3 regions of the Pseudomonas mosselii genome follow, and region 2 is predicted to be linked to each of the others. Evidence: predicted binding sites of a transcription regulator. Region 2 holds the regulator's gene; each other region holds the start of a gene.

Region 1 (7,380 bases), 2.6 Mb from region 2:
GGCGGTGCTCGGGCACGGGCTGACCAGCTGGCTGCCGGCCTGGGTCGGGCTGCGCATGATCGTCGGCCTGGGGATGATGTGCCAGTACATGGTCATCGAGAGCTGGCTCAACGAGCAGGCCGATGCCAAGCATCGCGGCGCGGTGTTCAGCGGCTACATGATCGCTTCCTATTTGGGGCTGGTGCTTGGCCAGTTGATCCTGGTGGTGCATCCGCAGCTTGGGCCTGAGTTGCTGATGCTCGTGGCGATGTGCTTTGCCCTGTGCCTGGTGCCCGTGGCCATGACCCGACGTATCCACCCCGCGCCATTGCGGCCGGCGCCGATGGAGCCGAAGTTTTTCATCAAGCGTGTGCCCCAGTCGCTGTCCACGGTACTTGGCTCGGGTCTGATCGTCGGTTCGTTCTATGGCTTGGCGCCGTTGTATGCGTCCAGCCAGGGGCTTACCACCGAGCAGATCGGCCTGTTCATGGGCAGTTGTATTTTCGCCGGCCTGCTCGTGCAGTGGCCGTTGGGCTGGTTGTCCGACCGCTATGATCGCGCCGTGCTGATACGTGGCGTGGCGATCGGCCTGGCCCTGGCCTCGGCGCCGCTGGCGATCCTGCCAGGCGTGCCGTTGGCGCTGTTGTTCGGCATCGGTTTCGTCATATCGCTGCTGCAGTTCTGCCTGTATCCGCTGGCGGTGGCGTTCTCCAACGACCATGTGGAAAGCGAGCGGCGGGTCTCGTTGACCGCCATGCTGCTGGTCACTTATGGCGTGGGCGCCTGCATCGGGCCGCTGGCGGCCGGGGTGCTGATGAAGCTGCTGGGCGCGCAGATGCTGTATGCCTTCTTCGTATTCTTCGCCCTGGTACTGGTCTGGCGTATCCGGCCCAAGGCAGTCACCGGGCTGCACCAGGTCCAGGATGCGCCGCTTGGGCACGTGGCCATGCCGGCGGCCGGCTCGCCCTTGTCGGCAGCCCTTGACCCTCGGGTCGATGAGCAGACCGTGCAGGAGGTTATGCAGGCGCCGGTGGCGGCGGAAGATACCGAAGAGGAGGCCGGCATGGAGCGGGAAAGCGAGACGAGCAAATCAGCTACTCGCTGAATGCAAAACGCCACCCATGGGGTGGCGTTTATCATGTCCTGGCGACGCTCAATAGTCGTCTTTGTCGAACCGCCGTGCCTCGCGCTGCAGTTGATAGACGAAACTCTCGATCTTGCGCTGAGCCTGACCGTTGAGGTTATGGAAGCGCACCCCGGCGAAGGTGGTGTTGATGCGTTCCTCGAAGTGCAGGTGACGCAGTTCTACCAGGGTGTCGGTCAGGCCCAGCGGGTTGCCGGCCTTGAAGCGCTCGTAGACCTGGCCCAGTTGCAGGCGGTCCTCGACGTTGCCGTCGAAGCGCAGCTTGCAGCCGGTGGCGGAGATGTCCAGCAGTTTGCCGCGCAGGGCGCCGTTGCCCTTGAGGTGGGCGCCGTCGAGGGTGATGTCGACCAGTTGCGATAGCTTCAGCGCGGCGCGGAAGGCGTTGCGACGCTGGTGATAGGTCACTTCCTCAGGCAGTGGGCCGCGGTAGCAGCGATGGCCGTCGATCTCGGTGATGGTCAGTGGTGTGCTGGACTCCCAGGCGATGCGCACGCCGTCATGGAAGCCTTCGACGCGGAACGACTCGCCGTTCTCGATGTACTTTTCGCCATCGCGGGGGATCATTTCATCCAGTGCCAGGACGCCGTTGTCCCGGTCGACGTGCACCACATAGCTCTGGAATCGCTGGCTGCGCTCGTGGAAGCTGATGATCAGCGGGTCGTGGCTATCCAGCAACTGGCGCAAGTTGGCCGTGATCTCCAAAGGGGTGGTGAGCACCTTTGGTGGCTGGGGCGCATCGGATTCATTGAACACGGGTTATCAATCTCCAGGCAAAACGGCACACGCAAGTTACGGCATTTTGCCAGTATGTTCCGTGTCTTGGTACAAATAAGATAGAACTAATCACACTTGGCTGAGTGCGCGGGGCTTGGCCATTGGCGAGGTGCCGCCACGGCTGTCGTAGAGCGACGGGGAATCGCCACCCTGAAGGATTCTGATCTGGTTCGCCGTGGTCTGTTGTTGCACCTGGATGATCCGGCCATTGGTCTCGTTGACCTGCCGGCAGGCATCCATCAGCTCGCCCAGTGCATCGAGCCGGCTCATGATGGCCTCGCCATTGCTCGACTGTGCGGCCAGTGCCTGGGCCCCCTCGCGGTCGGCACTCAGGCCGAGTTCGAGGAGCAGCTGACTGCGCCGCTTGCCCTGCTGCTCGAGCAAGATGATCAACGACTGCTTGCGGGCCAGGATTTGCTCCAGGGCCATCATGTCCCGACCGTGCAGGGCTATCGCTTCGTTCTGCAGAAGCTCGAGCAGTTCCTGCGTCGGCGCTATGTCGTTTTCAATCAGTTGCAGCAGGGTAGTGTCGTGCATGGCTAACTCTTGGCGTGTTGCGTCCTTGAAGTCAGCGCGCCTGAAGGTCAGCGCTGGGCTTCGAAATCAAGCAGTTTGCTGGCGACCCGGTCGGCATCGACCTTGTAGCTGCCGTCTGCGATGGCCTGCTTCAACTCGGCCACGCGGGCGCTGTTGACGGTCGGCTGATCGCGCAGCTTGTCGCTGATCTTCTGCAATTGCTGGGCCTCTGGGCTCAGGTGTACCGCTTCTCCGCTGGCATTGGCGCGCTTTGGCGCTTCACTGGCTTCGCCGGCTTTTTCGGCGTTGCCTGGCGCGGCATTGCCGCGAACGCCGCCCGTGACGGACGGAGAGTTGTTGAGACGACTGAAGTCGATGACCATGTTCAGAACCCCTGGGAATTAGGACGCATGCCTGGTTTTCGGCCAGCCTGAGCAAAACTTTAGGTGTGAATGCATCAGTGCCTCCAGGTACAGGTGCGCAACCCGATTTGTGACACAGTTTAGGGCGCGCGGTTCCACATCGCCAGCGTTCTGTCATTATCCCGACACGGTGTGTTACATGGCCACCTCGACCTGGCCGGGGCCTGTGACCCGCGCCTTGACCACGCGCCTGGAATTCAGGTTGCGCACGCGGATCTGCGTCTGCAGGCCGCCCTTGTCCAGTGCCTCGCCCGGCATGCGCACGCTCAGGCTGCCGCTGCGGGCGATGATCACCACATGGTCGCCCTTGCGAACCACCTCGGCCTGTTCCAGGTGCTGTTGCGTCAGTACCTGGTCGAGCACAGTGGGGCGCAGCAGCTTCATGCCCACGGCCTGGTCGAGCTGGGTCAGGTAGCCTGGGCCGAGGCTGCCGACATCGCGCTCGCGCATGGCCACATCGCCTTCGGTCACCACGCTTTCGCGCTTCAGGGGGCGCGTCATGACCACCACATCGCGCAGCAGGCGGACCTGTGCCGGGACGAACACCGTCCAGGGCGCGGCACTGTCGCAGCGTACCCGTACCGTGACCCGCCCGAGCGGCGTCGAACTTTCCAGCGAGGCATCCAATTGCTGGCTGCATTGGGGCATGCGCAGGCGCGGGTCCAGGGTATTGACCTGGATTTCGTAGCGGCCCGGGGTTTGGGTCGTCGCCAGATAATCCTCTACGGTGAACTCAAGAAACCCCTGAGTGACACCGATAAGCTGTTCAGGCAAGGTAAAAGAGTCCGCCAGCGTACGAATGCCGGGTGCCAGCAGGCACAGGGCGGCCAGTGAGCCGGTCAGCAGGCGCGTCAGTCGTCGGAAATTTGTCGTTTTCGTGTACATGGCGTTCAAAAAAGCAAAGCCCGTGCCGATTCGGTACTTAGGCAATCGTTGAAGGAGTCTGGCATGGCTGGAGTGATGGATTCGGTCAACCAGCGCACGCAACTGGTGGGGCAGAACCGCCTGGAGCTGCTTTTGTTTCGCCTCAATGGCGATCAGCTCTACGGCATCAATGTGTTCAAGGTGCGGGAGGTGCTGCAGTGCCCGGACCTGACGCTTCTGCCCAGATCCCATCCGGTGGTGCGCGGTGTGGCCAACATTCGGGGGGCGACCATCCCGATCCTTGACCTGTCGATGGCCACTGGCCTTCCGCAGTTGAAGGAAGAAACGCGCAACAGTTTCGTGATCATCACCGAGTACAACACCAAGACCCAGGGCTTCCTGGTGCACTCGGTCGAGCGCATCGTCAACATGAACTGGGAAGAGATCCATCCGCCACCCAAGGGCACCGGGCGCGATCACTACCTGACCGCCGTGACCCGGGTCGACAATCGCATGGTCGAGATCATCGATGTCGAGAAGGTGCTGGCCGAAGTGGCGCCGTCGTCCGAGTCGGTGTCCGAGGGGGTGATCGATGCCGAGGTGCAGGACAAGGCGGTGATGTTGCGGGTGCTGACGGTCGATGATTCGTCGGTGGCGCGCAAGCAGGTGAGCCGTTGCCTGCAGACCGTGGGGGTCGAGGTGGTGGCGCTCAACGACGGTCGCCAGGCCCTGGACTACCTGCGTAAGCTGGTGGACGAGGGCAAGCGTCCGGAGGAAGAGTTCCTCATGATGATCTCGGATATTGAAATGCCGGAAATGGACGGCTATACCCTCACGGCGGAGATCCGCAGCGATCCGCGTATGCAAAAGCTGCACATCTGCCTGCATACTTCGCTGTCCGGGGTATTCAACCAGGCGATGGTCAAGAAGGTCGGTGCTGATGACTTCCTGGCCAAGTTCAGGCCGGACGATCTTGCCCAGCGCGTGGTCGATCGGATCAAGGCGAGTCATTGAAACGGCCGGGGCTCGTCCCCGGCGCTAGCGATTTAAGAAGAGGCGGCAGCATTGTCTACGGGTAATTTGGATTTCGAACAGTTCCGGGTCTTCCTGGAGAAAGCCTGTGGCATCCTGCTGGGCGAGAATAAGCAGTACCTGGTCTCCAGCCGTCTCAACAAGCTGATGGAGCAACAGGGCATCAAGTCGCTGGGCGAATTGGTGCAGCGCATCCAGACCCAGCCACGCAGTGGTTTGCGCGAGCAGGTGGTCGATGCCATGACCACCAACGAGACGCTGTGGTTTCGCGACACCTACCCGTTCGAAGTGCTCAAGAGCAAGGTGATCCCGGAGTTCATCAAGAACAATCCGGGCCAGCGGCTGCGCATCTGGTCGGCGGCCTGTTCGTCGGGGCAGGAGCCGTATTCGATCTCGATGTCGATCGACGAGTTCGAGCGCACCAACCTCGGCCAGTTGAAGATGGGCGCGCAGATTGTTGCCACCGACCTGTCCGGCGCCATGCTCAACAACTGCAAGACTGGCGAGTACGACAGTCTGGCCATTGCCCGTGGCCTGTCCCAGGAGCGCCTGCAGCGCTACTTCGACCCCAAGGGGCCGGGGCGCTGGGCGGTCAAGCCGCCGATCCGCAGTCGCGTTGAGTTCCGTTCGTACAACCTGCTCGACAGCTATGCGCCGCTGGGCAAATTCGACATCGTGTTCTGTCGCAACGTGCTGATCTACTTCTCGGCTCAGGTCAAGAAGGACATCCTCATGCGCATTCACAGCACGCTCAAGCCTGGTGGCTACCTGTTCCTTGGCGCGTCCGAGGCGCTCAACGGGTTGCCGGACCACTATCAGATGGTCCAGTGCAGTCCAGGGATCATTTACCAGGCCAAGTAAGGTCGGGCAAAAAAGGCCGGTGTCTTGCGACAGCGGCCTTTTTTGTTCCTGTTGTCAGGGCGTGGTCTTGAGTTTGAGGTTGCCGGTCGGCGGGGGATAGCCCTTGACGTCAATTTTTTGTTTTGCCGCTTTTGCCGCCTGGCAATTGCCGCTTGATGCGCGCAAAGCGGAAGCGCCTTGCCGCTTTTCTGGCAGCGCCATCGCCTATTTGATCGGCTGGCCCCCTATTTACGAGGGTTTTGATGGTTGGCACAGCCCTTGCTAAAGCCTAAGCCAACGAAACTCTGGTCAACCTCCGAAGGTTTCCCCGATATGAGCATCAGCTTCGACAAAGCGCTCGGCATCCACGAAAAGGCGCTGGGCTTTCGCGCCCAGCGTGCCGAGGTGCTGGCCAACAACATCGCCAACGCCGACACGCCCAACTACAAGGCGCGTGACATGGACTTCTCTTCGGTGCTCGCCGCCGAGGCCGACAAACAGCAGAACGGACGTATCGCCCTGGACCGCACCAACAGCCGTCACATCGAGGCCGAAGGCCTGGCGATGATGGACGACACGTTGCAGTACCGCACCCCGATGCAGCCGTCGATCGACCAGAACACCGTGGACGCGCAGATCGAGCAATCGAACTACACCGAAAACGCCGTTGGCTTCCAGGCCAGCTTCACCCTGCTCAACAGTAAATTCAAAGGGCTGGTATCGGCCCTGCGCGGAGAGTGACCATGTCCCTTGCCAGTGTCTTCAACATCGCCGGTAGCGGCATGAGCGCGCAGAATACGCGCCTGAACACCGTCGCTTCGAACATCGCCAACGCCGAGACGGTGTCCTCGAGCATCGACCAGACCTACCGCGCTCGCCACCCGGTATTCGCCACCACCTTCCAGCAGGCCCAGAGCGGCGCGGGCCAGTCGCTGTTCGAGGATCAGGGCGAGGCGGGGCAGGGCGTTCAGGTCAAGGGCATCATCGAGGACCAGAGCAACCTCGAGGCCCGCTACGAGCCGAACCACCCGGCGGCGAACAAGGACGGCTACGTCTACTACCCGAACGTCAACGTGGTCGAGGAGATGGCCGACATGATCTCCGCCAGTCGCGCGTTCCAGACCAACGCCGAACTGATGAACACCGCCAAGAACATGATGCAGAAAGTGCTGACCCTGGGTCAGTAAGCAGGGAGCCGTAATGACTACCACCAATACCGATACCAAGGTCGGCAGCGGCTATCTGGATTCGCTGCAGAAGCCTGCCAGCAAGAGCAACACCGGGCAGGCCGGCAGCGCGCTGGGCAAGGATGCGTTCCTGCAGTTGCTGGTGACGCAGATGAAGAACCAGAACCCGCTGGATCCCCAGGACAACGGCGAATTCGTCGCGCAGTTGGCCCAGTTCAGCAGCCTCGAGGGCATCCAGTCGCTGAAGGAGTCGGTCGACGGCATCCTCACCGGCATTGGTTCGTCCCAGGCGCTGCAGGCCACTTCGCTGGTCGGTCGCTCGGTGATCGTGGCGAGCGACAAGGCGGTGGTCGACACCACCAAGAGCTTCAATGGCCAGGTCGTGGTGCCGTCGAACATCACCGAGGGCAAGGTCAGCATCAAGGACAAGGATGGCAACGTGGTCAAGACCATCGACCTGGGGGCGCGCAAGGCCGGTACCGCAGACTTCATCTGGGACGGCAAGAACGAGAAGGGCGAGGCGGTCGAGCCGGGCACCTATACCTTCAGTGCCGAGACCAAGGTCGACGGCAAGGCCAAGACGCTGGCCACGCTGCTGCCGGCCAAGGTCAACAGTGTCAGC
Region 2 (7,380 bases):
ATAGGCGCTGAAACGGCGGTTGCTGCGCGAGATGGTATGGACCTTCTCGCACAGCAGCTGCTTGACCTTTTCCGGGTTGCGCGAGATGTCCTCGAAGTTCTTCGGCAGGTAGTCGACCGCACCGGCGTCCAGGGCGTCGAGGGTGACGCGGGCGCCTTCATGGGTCAGCGAGGAGAACATCAACACCGGCGTCGGGCAGCGCTGCATGATGTGCCGCACCGCAGTGATACCGTCCATCATGGGCATTTCATAGTCCATGGTGATGACATCGGGCTTGAGCGCCAGCGCCTGGTCGATCGCTTCCTTGCCGTTGGTCGCGGTGCCCACGACCTGGATCGTCGGGTCCGCCGAGAGAATTTCCGAGACACGGCGGCGGAAGAAACCGGAATCATCCACCACCAGGACCTTGACTGCCATAAACACTCCATTAGGCGGCGCACCCGCCAGGGCGCGCCACCGAAATCAAATACGCCGGGCGGCGTAACGCTTGAGCATGCTCGGAACGTCGAGGATCAGGGCGATCCGGCCGTCACCGGTGATGGTCGCGCCGGACATGCCCGGGGTGCCCTGCAGCATCTTGCCCAGCGGCTTGATCACCACCTCTTCCTGGCCAACCAACTGGTCGACCACGAAGCCGATGCGCTGGGTACCGACCGACAGGATCACCACATGACCTTCGTGCTGCTCTTCATGCTCGTGGTCCTGGACCAGCCAGCGCTTGAGGTAGAACAGCGGCAGCGCCTTGTCGCGCACGATCACCACTTCCTGGCCGTCGACCACGTTGGTGCGCGACAGGTCGAGGTGGAAGATCTCGTTGACGTTGACCAGCGGGAAGGCGAACGCCTGGTTGCCGAGCATTACCATCAGGGTCGGCATGATCGCCAGGGTCAGCGGCACCTTGATGACGATCTTCGAGCCCTGGCCTTTGGCCGAGAAGATGTTGATCGAGCCGTTGAGCTGGGAAATCTTGGTCTTCACCACGTCCATGCCGACGCCGCGGCCGGACACGTCGGAGATCTCGGTCTTGGTCGAGAAGCCCGGGGCGAAGATCAGGTTGTAGCAGTCCGACTCGCTCAGGCGATCGGCCGCGTCCTTGTCCATCAGGCCCTTTTCCACGGCCTTGGCGCGCAGGATGCTCGGGTCCATGCCCTTGCCGTCGTCGGAGATCGACAGCAGGATGTGGTCACCCTCCTGCTCGGCGGACAGCACCACCCGGCCCATGCGCGACTTGCCGGAGGCCTCGCGCTCGTCAGGCATCTCGACGCCGTGGTCAACGGCGTTGCGCACCAAGTGCACCAACGGGTCGGCCAGGGCTTCCACCAGGTTCTTGTCGAGGTCGGTCTCTTCACCGACCAGCTCCAGGTTGATCTCTTTCTTGAGCTGGCGGGCCAAGTCGCGAACCAGGCGCGGGAAGCGGCCGAAGACTTTCTTGATCGGCTGCATGCGGGTCTTCATGACCGCGGTCTGCAGGTCGGCGGTGACCACGTCGAGATTGGACACGGCCTTGGACATGGCCTCGTCGCCGCTGTTGAGCCCCAGGCGCACCAGGCGGTTACGCACCAGCACCAGTTCGCCGACCATGTTCATGATCTCGTCCAGACGCGCGGTATCGACCCGCACGGTGGTTTCCGCTTCGCTGGCGCCATGCTTCTCGGCGGCCGGCGCAGGAGCGCGAGCCGGGGCGGCAGGCTTGGCGGCCGCAGCCGGTGCCGCGGCGGGCGCAGGAGCCGGCTTGGCAACGGGCTTGACCTCGGCCTTGGCCGCGACAGGCGCGGCGACGGCGGCAGGCGCCTCGGCGGTGACCGCGTCACTGGAGAACTTGCCCTTGCCGTGCAACTGGTCGAGCAGGGCCTCGAATTCGTGTTCGCTGATGCTCTCGTCGCCCGCGGCGGGTGCCGCGCTGGCCACTGGCGCGGCGGCGCCTGGCAGTGCGTCGACGGCAAAAGTACCTTTGCCGTGCAACTGGTCGAGCAGCGACTCGAACTCATCGTCGGTGATCTCGTCGCTGGCCGGAGTGGCTGGCGCAGGCGCGCTGACGGCGGCATCGGCCGAGAACTGGCCCTTGCCGTGCAGCTGGTCGAGCAGCGACTCGAACTCGGCATCGGTGATCTCGTCACCGCCGCCGCTGATTTCTTCACCCTGCAGTTGCTCATGAACCTGAGCTTCAGCCTTGACCGCATCGAGCGAGTCGAGCAGTTGCTCGAACTCGGTATCGGTGATGTCGGGCTCGGCAGCCGGGGCTTCGACCACGGGCGCCGCCTCGACCACCGGGGCCGGGGCTTCGGCGCCACCGGGCTCGGCCAAGCGCGACAGCGCCGCCAGCAGCTCCGGCGTGGCCGGCGTGACATCGGTACGTTCGCGCACCTGGCCGAACATGCTGTTGACCGTGTCGAGGGCCTCGAGCACCACGTCCATCAGTTCCGCGTCAACCCGGCGCTCACCTTTGCGCAGGATGTCGAACACGTTCTCGGCAATGTGGCAGCACTCCACCAACTCATTGAGCTGAAGGAAGCCGGCGCCCCCTTTTACAGTGTGGAAACCGCGGAAAATCGCATTGAGCAGGTCCGCGTCATCGGGCCGGCTTTCCAGCTCGACCAATTGCTCGGACAGTTGCTCGAGGATTTCGCCGGCTTCTACCAGGAAATCCTGGAGGATTTCTTCATCGGCGCCGAAGCTCATTAAACGTGCTCCTTAAAAACCCAGGCTGGACAACAGATCGTCGACATCGTCCTGGCTGGACACGACGTCTTCACGCTTATCGGCATGAATCTGCGGACCTTCACCCCGAGTCGGATGTTTTTCTTGATCTTTTTCAGCGCGCAGCTGCTGGTGGTCATGTTCGATCCCGGCAAAGCGGTCGACCTGGCTTGCCATCAGCACGAGCTTGAGCAGATTGCTTTCGACTTCGGTGACCAGCGCGGTCACCCGTTTGATCACCTGGCCGGTGAGATCCTGATAATCCTGGGCCAGGACGATATCGTTGAGATGGCCGGCGACCTTCTGATTACCTTCGGCGCTGTGCGTCAGAAAACTGTCCACACGCTTGACCAACTCACGGAATTCCGGCGCTGCCACCTCACGGCGCATGAACCGCTGCCAATCGGCGGACAGGCTCTGGGCCTCGGCGGCGAGGTCGTTGAGCACCGGGGTGCAGGCCTCTGCCAGGTCCATGGTGCGGTTGGCCGCACCTTCGGTGAGGCGAACCACGTAGGAGAGGCGTTCAGTGGCGTCGGTAATCTGCGACACTTCCTCGGCCTGCGGCATGGACGGGTCGATCTGGAAGTTGACGATTGCACTGTGCAGTTCGCGAGTAAGCTTGCCAACTTCCTGATACAGCCCGCGATCGCGGGTCTGGTTCAGTTGGTGGATCAGCTGTACCGCATCACCGAACCGGCCGCGCTCGAGGCTCTCGACCAGTTCCTGGGCATGCTTCTTAAGGGTTGATTCGAACTCACCCAAAGAGTTGTTGGTTGACTCCATTGCGCCCCCCAGACGTGACTCAGCCGTTGACGCGTTCGAAGATCTTTTCGATCTTTTCTTTCAGCGCCACGGCGGTGAAAGGCTTGACCACGTAGCCGTTGACGCCGGCCTGGGCAGCTTCGATGATCTGCTCGCGCTTGGCTTCTGCGGTGACCATCAGTACCGGCAGGTGCTTGAGGCGCTCGTCCGCGCGAACAGCACGCAGCAGGTCGATACCGGTCATGCCCGGCATGTTCCAGTCGGTTACCAGGAAGTCGAAGTGTTCGCTGGTGAGCATCGGCAGTGCCGTGTTGCCGTCATCAGCCTCCTTGACGTTGGTGAAACCCAGGTCACGCAACAGGTTCTTGATGATCCGCCGCATCGTCGAAAAGTCGTCAACGATGAGGATTTTCATGTCTTTGTTCAATTAGACCTCCAAGCAGTCTTAAACGCGCTCGGCGCCGAGCGCGCACTCAATCAATTCGGCACCACAAAAAAACGACTGCATCAAACCTGGTTCAACGCGCCCGCCATTCCCCCAGGCGGCTGCGCAGACGCGCCGCGCACTGGCTGTGCAACTGGCTGACACGCGATTCGCTGACCCCCAGGACCTCACCGATTTCCTTGAGGTTCAGCTCTTCGTCGTAGTACAGCGCCAGGACCAGGCGCTCGCGCTCCGGCAGGTTGGCAATCGCATCGGCCAGGGCGGCCTGGAAGCGCTCGTCCTCCAGGTCCCGCGATGGCTCCAGCTGGCCGCTGGCTCCGTCCTCGTGCAGCCCCTCGTGTTCGCCGTCCTGCAGCAGGTCGTCGAAACTGAACAGGCGACTGCCCAAGGTGTCGTTCAGAATCCCGTAGTAATCATCGAGACTCAATTGGAGTTCGGCAGCAACCTCGTGATCTTTAGCGTCGCGCCCTGTCTTTGCTTCAACACAGCGAATCGCGTCGCTGACCATACGCGTGTTGCGGTGCACCGAGCGCGGTGCCCAGTCGCCCTTGCGCACTTCGTCGAGCATGGCGCCGCGGATGCGGATGCCGGCGTAGGTTTCGAAGCTGGCGCCCTTGCTGGCGTCATACTTGTTGGCCACTTCCAGCAGGCCGATCATCCCGGCCTGGATCAGGTCCTCGACCTGGACGTTGGCCGGCAAACGCGCCAGCAGGTGGTAGGCGATGCGCTTGACCAGCGGCGCGTAGCGCTCGATCAGCTCGTACTGAGCGTCCTTGGCGGCCTTGCTGTACATCTTGAAACCGCTCGCGTTCATAGCACCGGCCCTGCACTGGTGGGCTGCACCAGGCGCTCGACGAAGAATTCCAGGTGTCCGCGCGGGTTGGCAGGCAGCGGCCAGCTGTCGACCTTCTGCGCAATGGCCTTGAAAGCCAGCGCGCACTTGGACCGCGGGAAGGCCTCGTATACAGCCCGCTGCTTCTGCACGGCCTTGCGCACACATTCGTCGTACGGCACGGCACCGACGTATTGTAGGGCGACGTCAAGGAAACGATCCGTGACCTTGGTCAACTTGGCGAACAGGTTGCGCCCTTCCTGCGGGCTCTGGGCCATGTTGGCCAGCACGCGGAAGCGATTCATCCCGTAGTCGCGGTTGAGCAGCTTGATCAGGGCGTAGGCGTCGGTGATCGAGGTAGGCTCGTCGCACACCACCAGCAGCACCTCCTGGGCGGCGCGGACGAAGCTGACTACCGAGTCACCAATACCCGCAGCGGTGTCGATCACCAGCACGTCGAGGTTGTCGCCGATCTCGCTGAAGGCCTGGATCAGGCCGGCATGTTGGGCTGGCGCCAGGTGCACCATGCTCTGGGTGCCGGAAGCCGCCGGGACGATGCGCACACCGCCAGGCCCCTGCAGCAGCACATCGCGCAGCTCGCAGCGACCCTCGATGACATCGGCCAGGGTACGCTTGGGCGTGAGCCCCAGCAGAACGTCGACATTGGCCAGGCCCAGGTCGGCGTCCAGCAACATGACCCGGCGGCCGAGCTCGGCTAACGCCAGAGACAGGTTCACTGAAACGTTAGTCTTGCCGACGCCACCTTTGCCACCGGTCACGGCGATCACCTGTACGGGATGCATGCTACCCATGTCTGTTCTTTACCTTGTCTCGCTTGGACCCAGGCCACATGAGGGGCTGAACGTTCAAGGCCACGGTACGGCCGGGCAACCCCATGATGTAGGTACTTTGCACAGTATTCACCCTCAACCCGCACGCTTGCCAGGGTTGTGGTAGAGATCAGCGAACATGTCGGCCATGGCCTCGTCGCTGGGCTCGTCCTGCAACTGCACACTGACCGCGCGACTCACCAGCTGGTGCTTGCGCGGCAGTTGCAGGTCGTCAGGAATGCGCGGCCCATCGGTCAGATAGGCCACCGGTAGTTCATGACTGATGGCTAGGCTCAGCACTTCGCCGAGGCATGCCGTTTCATCGAGTTTGGTCAGGATGCAACCGGCCAGGCCGCAGCGTTTGTAGCTGTGGTAGGCGGCGGTGAGCACCTGCTTCTGGCTGGTGGTCGCCAGCACCAGGTAATTCTTGGCGGCGATACCGCGCCCGGCCAGGGTCTCGAGCTGCATGCGCAGCGCCGGGTCGCTGGCCTGCAGGCCGGCGGTGTCGATCAGCACCACGCGCTTGCGCAGCAGCGGCTCCAGCGCCTGGGCCAGCGACTCGCCCGGATCGACATAAGTGACCGGCACATTGAGGATACGCCCGAGGGTCTTGAGCTGCTCCTGGGCACCGATGCGGAAGCTGTCCATGCTCACCAGCGCCAGGTTGTTCGCGCCGTACTTGAGTACATAGCGCGCGGCCAGCTTGGCCAGGGTGGTGGTCTTGCCCATGCCGGCCGGGCCGACCATGGCGATGACACCGCCCTCCTCGATCGGTTCGATCTCAGGTATGTCGATCATCCGCGCCAGGTGCGCCAGGACCATGCGCCAGGCATGACGCGGCTCTTCGATCTCGGCAGTGAGGTCGAGCAGCTCGCGCGCCAAGCCGCCTGACAGACCCAGGCGCTGCAGGCGGCGCCAGAGGTTGGCCTGCTGTGGCTTGCTGCCCTGCAACTGACTCCAGGCGAGCGAACCGAGCTGAACTTCCAGCAGCTCGCGCAGACCGGTCAGTTCGAAGCGCATGGCGTCGAACAGGCGCGGATCGACCGGGGCCGGCGCTGCGGCGGCGATCGGTGCAGGCTCATCCACATGCGCTTCGATCAACGGCTCGGACGCGGTCAGCGACTGGCCGGCGAACAGCTGACGGTTGCCGCCCTCGACGGCATCGCCGCGCCCGGTCAGTTCGGCCTGGGCGGTGACGATGCGCGACTGGGTCTTGCGTAGCTCGTCCTCGAGCTCCGCATTGGGCACGCGTGGGGCCAGGGCGGACAGTTTGTAGTCCAGCGCAGCCGTCAGTTCGACACCGCCAGCGATGCGCCGGTTGCCGATGATGGCGGCGTCGGAGCCGAGCTCATCCCGGACCAGCTTCATGGCCTGACGCATATCGGCGGCGAAAAAACGCTTAACTTGCATAACCCACTACCTCAGCCGTTCGGGCCCACGGTGGCAACGATGGTGACTTGCTTGTTGTCAGGTATTTCCTGATACGCCAAAACATGCAAATTCGGTACTGCCAGGCGACCGAAGCGCGACAGCATGGCGCGGATCGGGCCGGCAACCAGGAGGATAGCCGGCTGACCCTGCATTTCCTGACGCTGGGCCGCCTCGATCAACGAGCGCTGAAGCTTTTCGGCCATGCTCGGCTCAAGAAGAACACCATCTTCCTGACCCTGCCCGGCCCTTTGCAGACTATTGAGCAAGATCTGTTCCAACCTTGGTTCCAAAGTGATCACAGGCAGCTCGGACTCAACGCCAACAATGCTTTGCACGATGGCGCGGGACAATCCGACCCGCACCAACGCCACCAGCGCGGCGGT
Region 3 (7,380 bases), 450 kb from region 2:
CCGGAAAGCCGCTCGACCATCTCCATCTCCGTGGCGCCACTCACACCCGATCTCCCCTTGTGCAACGCCTGGTTGGGGAAGTAACTGTAACCGGACAGCACGGCCTTGATCGCGCTGAGCAGTTCGGTCAGTTCCTGTTGCTTGCACACATAACCCGCCGCCCCTGCCTGCATGCAGCGCATCGAGAAATGCCCTGGCGCCTGAGACGTCAACACCAACACCTTGGTCCCCGGACTTGCCAGGGTCATTCGGGCAATCACTTCAAGCCCATCCAGTTTGGGGATCCCGATATCCAGAATGACAATGTCCGGCAGATATTCCCGCGTCAGTTGCAAGGCATCCACACCATTGTCGCTCTCCGCCACCACCTCGTAGCCATGCCGCTCCATCAGCATGCGTACGGCCAGGCGAATGACCGGGTGATCATCCACGATCAGCACTTTATTCATGCGATTCCCATTGATACGTTGTTTTTAGTTCGATAGACCACCACACCCGAGCATAACGATTATTTATGCAGCGGTTTCCCTGGCAGATTCACCGAAAGAAGTGGACTACTGTTATTAGAGATTCTTCCTACAAACAGCTAATTAACAAAATGTAATACATGCATGTCCATCGCAACGAGTCAGAAAGTAACAGTCGCCAAAATTGGATCCAAGTGTCGCCGGGTGACACATTTCGCGGGAAAATTCGACTATACAGGTTGGATAAAGGCCTGCCCTACGAACCACGCCATTACTGGGTAGGGAAACAAGCCACGCTTAACAGGCTGGGGAAAACGGGCTACAGATGAGCAAAGCATGGCCAGGCACTCATCATGAACCGCGACCCCATCAGCCCGTTGACTCTTATCGCTGTCTTTGCCGGTGTGATTGAGGGATCCGCCTTGGCCTCACTACCATTCCTCAGTGACGACAGCCAGACTGTCTACACTTGGTTCCTGGTAGGTTTTCCGTTCTTCCTCACCGTGCTGTTCTTTCTCACACTCAACTTCAATAGCGGTTCACTCTTTGCCCCGGACAGGCGTGCCTGTACTTCGGATAAAACAATGCCCCCCTCTGCGGCAAGGGACAAAGGGGCAATGATCATCGCCATCTCCGGTACCGACAGCCGGAAGATTATCGAAAACCATGTGCTGCGGATGGTCGAGCGTCCACACGGACGACAGCGGCGCTGGATCCTGTACAACCTCGATACGCGAACCTGCATCCACCTGTCGGTATCGCCGATGCAGGAAGGCGAGGTCGCGCCGCCCGCTGAATCCCGGGCATGAAAAAACCCGGCCAAGGCCGGGTTTTTTCTGATACACCATAGGCTTACAGCAGCGAACGACCCTTGTTGGCCGCGATGCGCATGCGCAGTGCATTGAGCTTGATGAAGCCCGCGGCGTCGGCCTGATTGTAGGCGCCGCCGTCTTCCTCGAAGGTCGCGATATTGGCATCGAACAGCGAATCGTCCGACTTGCGGCCGACGACCGTGACGTTGCCCTTGTACAGCTTCAGGCGTACGACGCCGTTCACGTTGACCTGGGAGGCGTCGATCATCTGCTGCAGCATCAGACGCTCCGGGCTCCACCAGTAGCCGGTGTAGATCAGGCTGGCGTACTTGGGCATCAGCTCATCCTTCAGGTGAGCGACTTCGCGGTCCAGCGTGATCGACTCGATGGCGCGGTGGGCCTTGAGCATGATGGTGCCGCCCGGGGTCTCGTAGCAGCCGCGCGACTTCATGCCGACGTAGCGGTTCTCGACGATGTCCAGGCGACCGATGCCGTTGGCGCCGCCGATGCGGTTGAGGTCGGCCAGCACGGTGGCCGGGGTCTTCTCGACGCCGTCGATGGCAACGATGTCACCGTTGCGGTAGGTCAGCTCGAGGTAGGTGGCCTGGTCAGGGGCATTCTCCGGCGAGACGCTCCAGCGCCACATGTCTTCCTCATGCTCGGTCCAGGTATCTTCCAGGACACCGCCTTCGTAGGAGATGTGCAACAGGTTGGCGTCCATCGAGTACGGCGATTTCTTCTTGCCGTGGCGCTCGATCGGGATGCCGTGCTTCTCGGCATAGTCCATCAGCTTCTCGCGGGACAGCAGGTCCCACTCGCGCCACGGGGCAATGACCTTGACGCCTGGCTTGAGCGCATAGGCACCCAGCTCGAAGCGCACCTGGTCGTTACCCTTGCCGGTGGCACCGTGGGAAATGGCGTCGGCGCCGGTTTCGTTGGCGATCTCGATCAGGCGCTTGGCGATCAGCGGACGGGCGATGGAGGTACCCAGCAGGTACTCGCCTTCGTAGACGGTGTTGGCGCGGAACATCGGGAAGACGAAGTCACGCACGAACTCTTCGCGCAGATCGTCGATGTAGATTTCTTTCACGCCCATCGCCTGGGCCTTGGCGCGGGCCGGCTCGACCTCCTCGCCCTGGCCGAGGTCAGCGGTGAAGGTCACCACTTCACAGTTGTAGGTGTCCTGCAGCCACTTGAGAATCACCGAAGTATCAAGGCCGCCGGAATACGCCAATACGACCTTTTTTACGTCCGCCATGCCATCACTCCACGGGGTTGTACGGAAAGCCGTTGATTCTACCGGCCTTGCCGAAATATTTACAATGGGGCGACAGCTTGTGACGACAAAGCGACAGGAATTGTCGAGAGCGCGACCCGTGGTCGCTCTCAGGATTTCGCCGAAGCGGACGGCGTGGCAGCAGCCGCAGGCGTTGGCGCAGGCGTTGGCGCAGGTGTGGTAGACGCGGGTGTCGGGGTCGACGGCGGCACCGGCGCTGCCGGTTTCTCCACCGGCTTCTCGACCGGCGTCACGCGCTCGAGCTGGATGTTCACCCGGCGGTTGCGCGCGCGGTTGGCGGCACTGTTGTTCTTGGCCAGCGGGTAGCGCTCACCATGGAAACGCACGGTGATCTGTTCTTCCGGCACACCATGGGCCTTGAGGTACTCGGCCACCGCCAGCGCCCGTCGACGCGAGGTGTCGCGGTTGGTCAGACGATTGCCGCTGTTGTCGGAGTGACCATTGAGTTCGATGTGATTGACCGTCGGATCGGCCTTCAGGTAGTCCAGCAGCACATCCAAGCGCGCGCGCGCCGAGCTGTCCAGCTCGATCCCGCCCCCCGGGAAGCCGACCTGGGTCTGGCGGATCTGGTCGTAGTTCATCGGCAGCAGCTTGGCGGCGCACAGCTGGTAGTCGCTGTAGGCCTTGGCGAAACTGACCGGCATCACATGCACTTCCATCGGCCGGCCACCTTCGCCGCGGTAGTTGCGCACCACGGTGCTGCGTCCATCGAGCAGGCCGTTGATCAAACGGCTGGCCTGGCCCTGACTGGAGGTGAACAACACCCCGGTACGGGCCATATGCACCGCACCAAGGTTGATGTCGCCGCGCCCGGGCTGCCAGGGCGCGGCGGCGGCCAGCAAGGTGGCGGAGCCGGCGCCCAGGATATTGCTGTCCGAACGCAGCTGGAAGGTTGGCTGCTCGCCGGCGCGGCGCACGAACTCGCCGCTGCCGAAACCGTCGATCGGCTGGATCAGGCGACATTCGAACTGGTCACCCTCAACTTTCCAGGCGACGTTCTCCACGCGGGTCTGGAAGGTCATTGCCCCGGCCGGCAAGCTGGCAACGAGGGTGAACAGGGCTAGGTAACGCTGGCGCACGGTCGGCTCCACAGATTCTGGCGGCTTACCTGAACGCTATCGGTCGCCCGTCGGAAAACTTGATAGCCGTGCTCGAACAGGGGTTTTCCGGTAGCATTGGCTTCTGAGTTCGACCCGCCTGGAATCTCCAATGTCCGATCGCCTGACCCTCCTGCGCCCCGACGACTGGCACATCCATCTGCGCGATGGTGCCGTTCTGCCACACACCGTCGGTGACGTGGCGCGCACCTTCGCCCGCGCCATCATCATGCCCAACCTGGTTCCGCCAGTGCGCAACGCCGTCGAGGCCGCTGCCTACCGCGAGCGCATCCTTGCCGCACGACCCGCCGGCAGCCGCTTCGAGCCGCTGATGGTGCTTTATCTCACCGACCGTACCAGCGCTGACGATGTGCGTGCCGCCAAGGCCAGCGGGATCGTGTACGCTGCCAAGCTTTACCCGGCCGGCGCCACCACCAACTCCGATTCGGGCGTGACCAGCATCGACAATATCTTCCCGGCGATCGAGGCCCTGGCCGAAACCGGCATGCCCCTGCTGGTGCACGGAGAAGTCACACGCAGCGAGATCGACGTGTTCGACCGCGAGAAGCGCTTCATCGACGAGCACATGCGCCGCCTGGTCGAACGCTTCCCGACCCTGAAGGTAGTGTTCGAGCACATCACCACCAGCGACGCCGCGCAGTTCGTCACCGAGGCGCCAGCCAACGTTGGTGCGACCATCACTGCCCAGCACCTGCTGTACAACCGCAATCACATGCTGGTCGGCGGTATCCGCCCACACTTCTACTGCTTGCCGATCCTCAAGCGCAACACCCACCAGGTGGCGCTGCTGGATGCCGCCACCAGCGGCAATCCGAAGTTCTTCCTCGGCACCGACTCGGCGCCCCACGCCAAGCATGCCAAGGAAGCCGCCTGCGGCTGTGCTGGCTGCTACACCGCTTACGCCGCCATCGAGATGTATGCCGAGGCGTTCGAACAGCGCAACGCACTGGACAAGCTCGAGGGCTTCGCCAGCAAGCACGGCCCGGACTTCTACGGCCTTGCTCGCAACACCGACACCATCACCTTGGTCCGTGAGGAATGGACCGCGCCGGACAGCCTGCCGTTCGGCGACAACACCGTGATCCCCCTGCGCGCCGGTGAGAAATTGCGCTGGCGCCTGCTGGAGGACAACGCGTGAGCGAAGACCTGTACGAAGACGACCAGGACAGCCAAGTCAGCAGCGGCTCGCGCCACCCCATGGCCGAGCGTTTTCGTGGCTACTTGCCAGTGGTGGTGGATGTCGAGACCGGCGGTTTCAACAGCGCCACCGACGCGCTGCTGGAGATCGCCGCCGTCACCATTGGCATGGACGAGAAGGGCTTCCTGTTCCCCGAACACACCTACTTCCACCGGGTCGAACCGTTCGAAGGGGCCAACATCGAGGCGGCCGCGCTGGAATTCACCGGCATCAAGCTGGACCACCCGCTGCGCATGGCAGTGAGCGAGGAAAGCGCACTGACCGATATCTTCCGCGGCGTGCGCAAGGCGCTGAAGGCCAATGGCTGCAAGCGGGCAATCCTGGTCGGGCACAACAGCAGCTTCGACCTGGGCTTCCTCAATGCCGCGGTGGCGCGCAACGACATCAAGCGCAACCCGTTCCACCCGTTCTCCAGCTTCGATACCGCCACCCTCGCCGGCCTCGCCTACGGCCAGACCGTGCTGGCCCGTGCCTGCCAGAGCGCGGACATCGACTTTGACGGACGCGAAGCGCATTCGGCGCGCTACGACACCGAGAAGACCGCCGAGCTGTTCTGCGGCATCGTCAATCGTTGGAAAGAAATGGGCGGCTGGCGCGACTTCAACGATTGAAGCCCGCCTAGCGCGACATGCTCGCGGGGTATAAAAAAACCGGCCACCAGGGCCGGTTTTTTATACGCGTGGCAATTACAGCTTGCCAGCGTTCTCGCTCAGATAGGCAGCAACGCCTTCCGGCGAAGCGTTCATGCCCTTGTCGCCTTTCTTCCAGTTGGCCGGGCAGACTTCGCCGTGCTCTTCGTGGAATTGCAGGGCGTCTACCAGGCGCAGCAGCTCGTCCATGTTGCGGCCCAGCGGCAGGTCATTGACGATCTGCGAGCGGACAACACCGTTGGTGTCGATCAGGAAGGCGCCACGGAAGGCCACGCCGCCTTCGGACTCGACGTCGTAGGCCTTGCAGATTTCGTGGGTCATGTCGGCTGCCAGGGTGTACTTGACTTGACCGATACCGCCGTTGTTGACCGGCGTGTTGCGCCAGGCGTTGTGGGTGAAGTGCGAGTCGATCGACACACCGATCACTTCCACGTTGCGCGCCTGGAAGTCAGGGATACGGTTGTCCAGGGCGATCAGCTCGGATGGGCAGACGAACGTGAAGTCCAGCGGGTAGAAGAATACCAGGCCGTACTTGCCCTTGATGGCCGAGGCCAGGTTGAAGCTGTCTACGATCTCGCCGTTGCCCAGCACGGCTGGAACGGTGAAGTCCGGGGCTTTTTTGCCAACGAGTACGCTCATTCGATCTCTCCTGATGAGGGGTGAAAAACCTTGCCCGGGCGGAACACGTCCCCCGGATCCAGCAAAGGCCGACCATCATACACAGCTTTACGTGACAGGCCGAATCTCGACCGCCGGTCGCTCTGGAACGCACCTCACACAAAGTGCTTTGACAAGCATTCTCATTACCATTACTCTCCAACGCATCGACTCAACCCGCGACGGTCAGCCTTTATGTATGTGTGTCTCTGTGTCGGTGTCACCGATGGACAGATCCGCGATGCGATCTACGAAGGATGCTGCAGCTACAAAGAAGTGCGAGCCGCCACCAATGTGGCCAGCCAGTGCGGCAAATGCGCCTGCCTCGCCAAGCAGGTGGTACGCGAAACCCTCACCGAGCTGCAACTAAGCCAGCAGGCTAGCCTGCCCTACCCCGTTGAGTTCAATGCGGCATAATTCCCGAATTCGAAGAACCGGACCCAGCGTCCGGTTTTTTTATGCCTGCAATTCAATAAGTTAGCGCTCGAACGCGGTTCACAAACATTCTTATTCCGATTAATTTTCACTTATTATTCAATAACTTAGGTTTGACATAGGAATAGCTCAGGCTCAAACTTCTCTGTATTGGCTCAACTTCTACAGGGCAGGACCCCATCATGAAAGGCGACGTAAGCGTCATCCAGCATCTCAACAAGATCCTCGGAAACGAGCTGGTCGCAATCAACCAGTACTTCCTGCACGCGCGCATGTACGAAGATTGGGGCCTGAACAGAATCGGCAAGCTCGAGTACAAAGAATCCATCCAGGCGATGAAGGACGCTGACAAGCTGATCAAGCGCATCCTTTTCCTCGAAGGCATCCCCAACGTGCAGGACCTGGGCAAGCTGATGATCGGCGAGCACACCAAGGAGATGCTCGACTGCGACCTGAAACTTGAGAAAAAGGCCCATGCCGACCTCAAGGCCGCCATTGCCCACTGCGAAACGGCTGGCGACTTCGGCTCGCGCGATGTGCTCGAAGACATCCTCGAAGACCAGGAAGAGCACATCGACTGGCTGGAGACCCAGCTGGGCCTGATCGACAAGATCACTATCGAGAACTACCTGCAGTCGCAGATGGGCGAAGAGTAAGTTTCGCCAGCTACAAAAAAGCCCCGCCTAGGCGGGGCTTTTTGCTACTTGCGGCAAACGCCGGATCAGGCTTCGGAAGCCTTGGCCTTG

What was found. Region 2 encodes FliA, which starts transcription of late flagellar genes. Its sites were predicted from a motif close to CTAAAGTTTNNNNNNNNNNNGCCGNTAA; they were not measured.
Region 1: flgM (flagellar biosynthesis anti-sigma factor FlgM) is a predicted target of FliA. The motif match lies at 2,832-2,859, and genes of this name have one in related genera.
Region 3: K5H97_RS06225 (flagellar protein MotY) is a predicted target of FliA. The motif match lies at 3,692-3,719, and genes of this name have one in related genera.

What each region holds. Positions count from the first base shown of each region.
Region 1 is NZ_CP081966.1:4,458,241-4,465,620, reverse strand. Features, by position in the region: gene K5H97_RS20640 (MFS transporter) at 1-1,084, shown strand, start outside; gene K5H97_RS20635 (flagellar brake protein) at 1,133-1,876, opposite strand; gene K5H97_RS20630 (flagella synthesis protein FlgN) at 1,967-2,434, opposite strand; gene flgM (flagellar biosynthesis anti-sigma factor FlgM) at 2,482-2,796, opposite strand; gene flgA (flagellar basal body P-ring formation chaperone FlgA) at 2,971-3,720, opposite strand; gene K5H97_RS20615 (chemotaxis protein CheV) at 3,784-4,713, shown strand; gene cheR (protein-glutamate O-methyltransferase CheR) at 4,765-5,592, shown strand; gene K5H97_RS20605 (hypothetical protein) at 5,647-5,793, opposite strand; gene flgB (flagellar basal body rod protein FlgB) at 5,905-6,312, shown strand; gene flgC (flagellar basal body rod protein FlgC) at 6,315-6,758, shown strand; gene flgD (flagellar hook assembly protein FlgD) at 6,772-7,380, shown strand, end outside.
Region 2 is NZ_CP081966.1:1,835,341-1,842,720, reverse strand. Features, by position in the region: gene K5H97_RS08395 (protein-glutamate methylesterase/protein-glutamine glutaminase) at 1-417, opposite strand, end outside; gene K5H97_RS08390 (chemotaxis protein CheA) at 463-2,679, opposite strand; gene K5H97_RS08385 (protein phosphatase CheZ) at 2,692-3,480, opposite strand; gene K5H97_RS08380 (chemotaxis response regulator CheY) at 3,500-3,874, opposite strand; gene fliA (RNA polymerase sigma factor FliA) at 3,978-4,718, opposite strand; gene fleN (flagellar synthesis regulator FleN) at 4,715-5,548, opposite strand; gene flhF (flagellar biosynthesis protein FlhF) at 5,663-6,976, opposite strand; gene flhA (flagellar biosynthesis protein FlhA) at 6,988-7,380, opposite strand, start outside.
Region 3 is NZ_CP081966.1:1,389,442-1,396,821, reverse strand. Features, by position in the region: gene K5H97_RS06240 (response regulator transcription factor) at 1-449, opposite strand, end outside; gene K5H97_RS06235 (hypothetical protein) at 821-1,276, shown strand; gene K5H97_RS06230 (argininosuccinate synthase) at 1,320-2,537, opposite strand; gene K5H97_RS06225 (flagellar protein MotY) at 2,666-3,655, opposite strand; gene pyrC (dihydroorotase) at 3,786-4,832, shown strand; gene rnt (ribonuclease T) at 4,892-5,503, shown strand; gene K5H97_RS06210 (peroxiredoxin) at 5,579-6,181, opposite strand; gene K5H97_RS06205 (bacterioferritin-associated ferredoxin) at 6,395-6,616, shown strand; gene bfr (bacterioferritin) at 6,817-7,290, shown strand; gene grxD (Grx4 family monothiol glutaredoxin) at 7,356-7,380, opposite strand, start outside.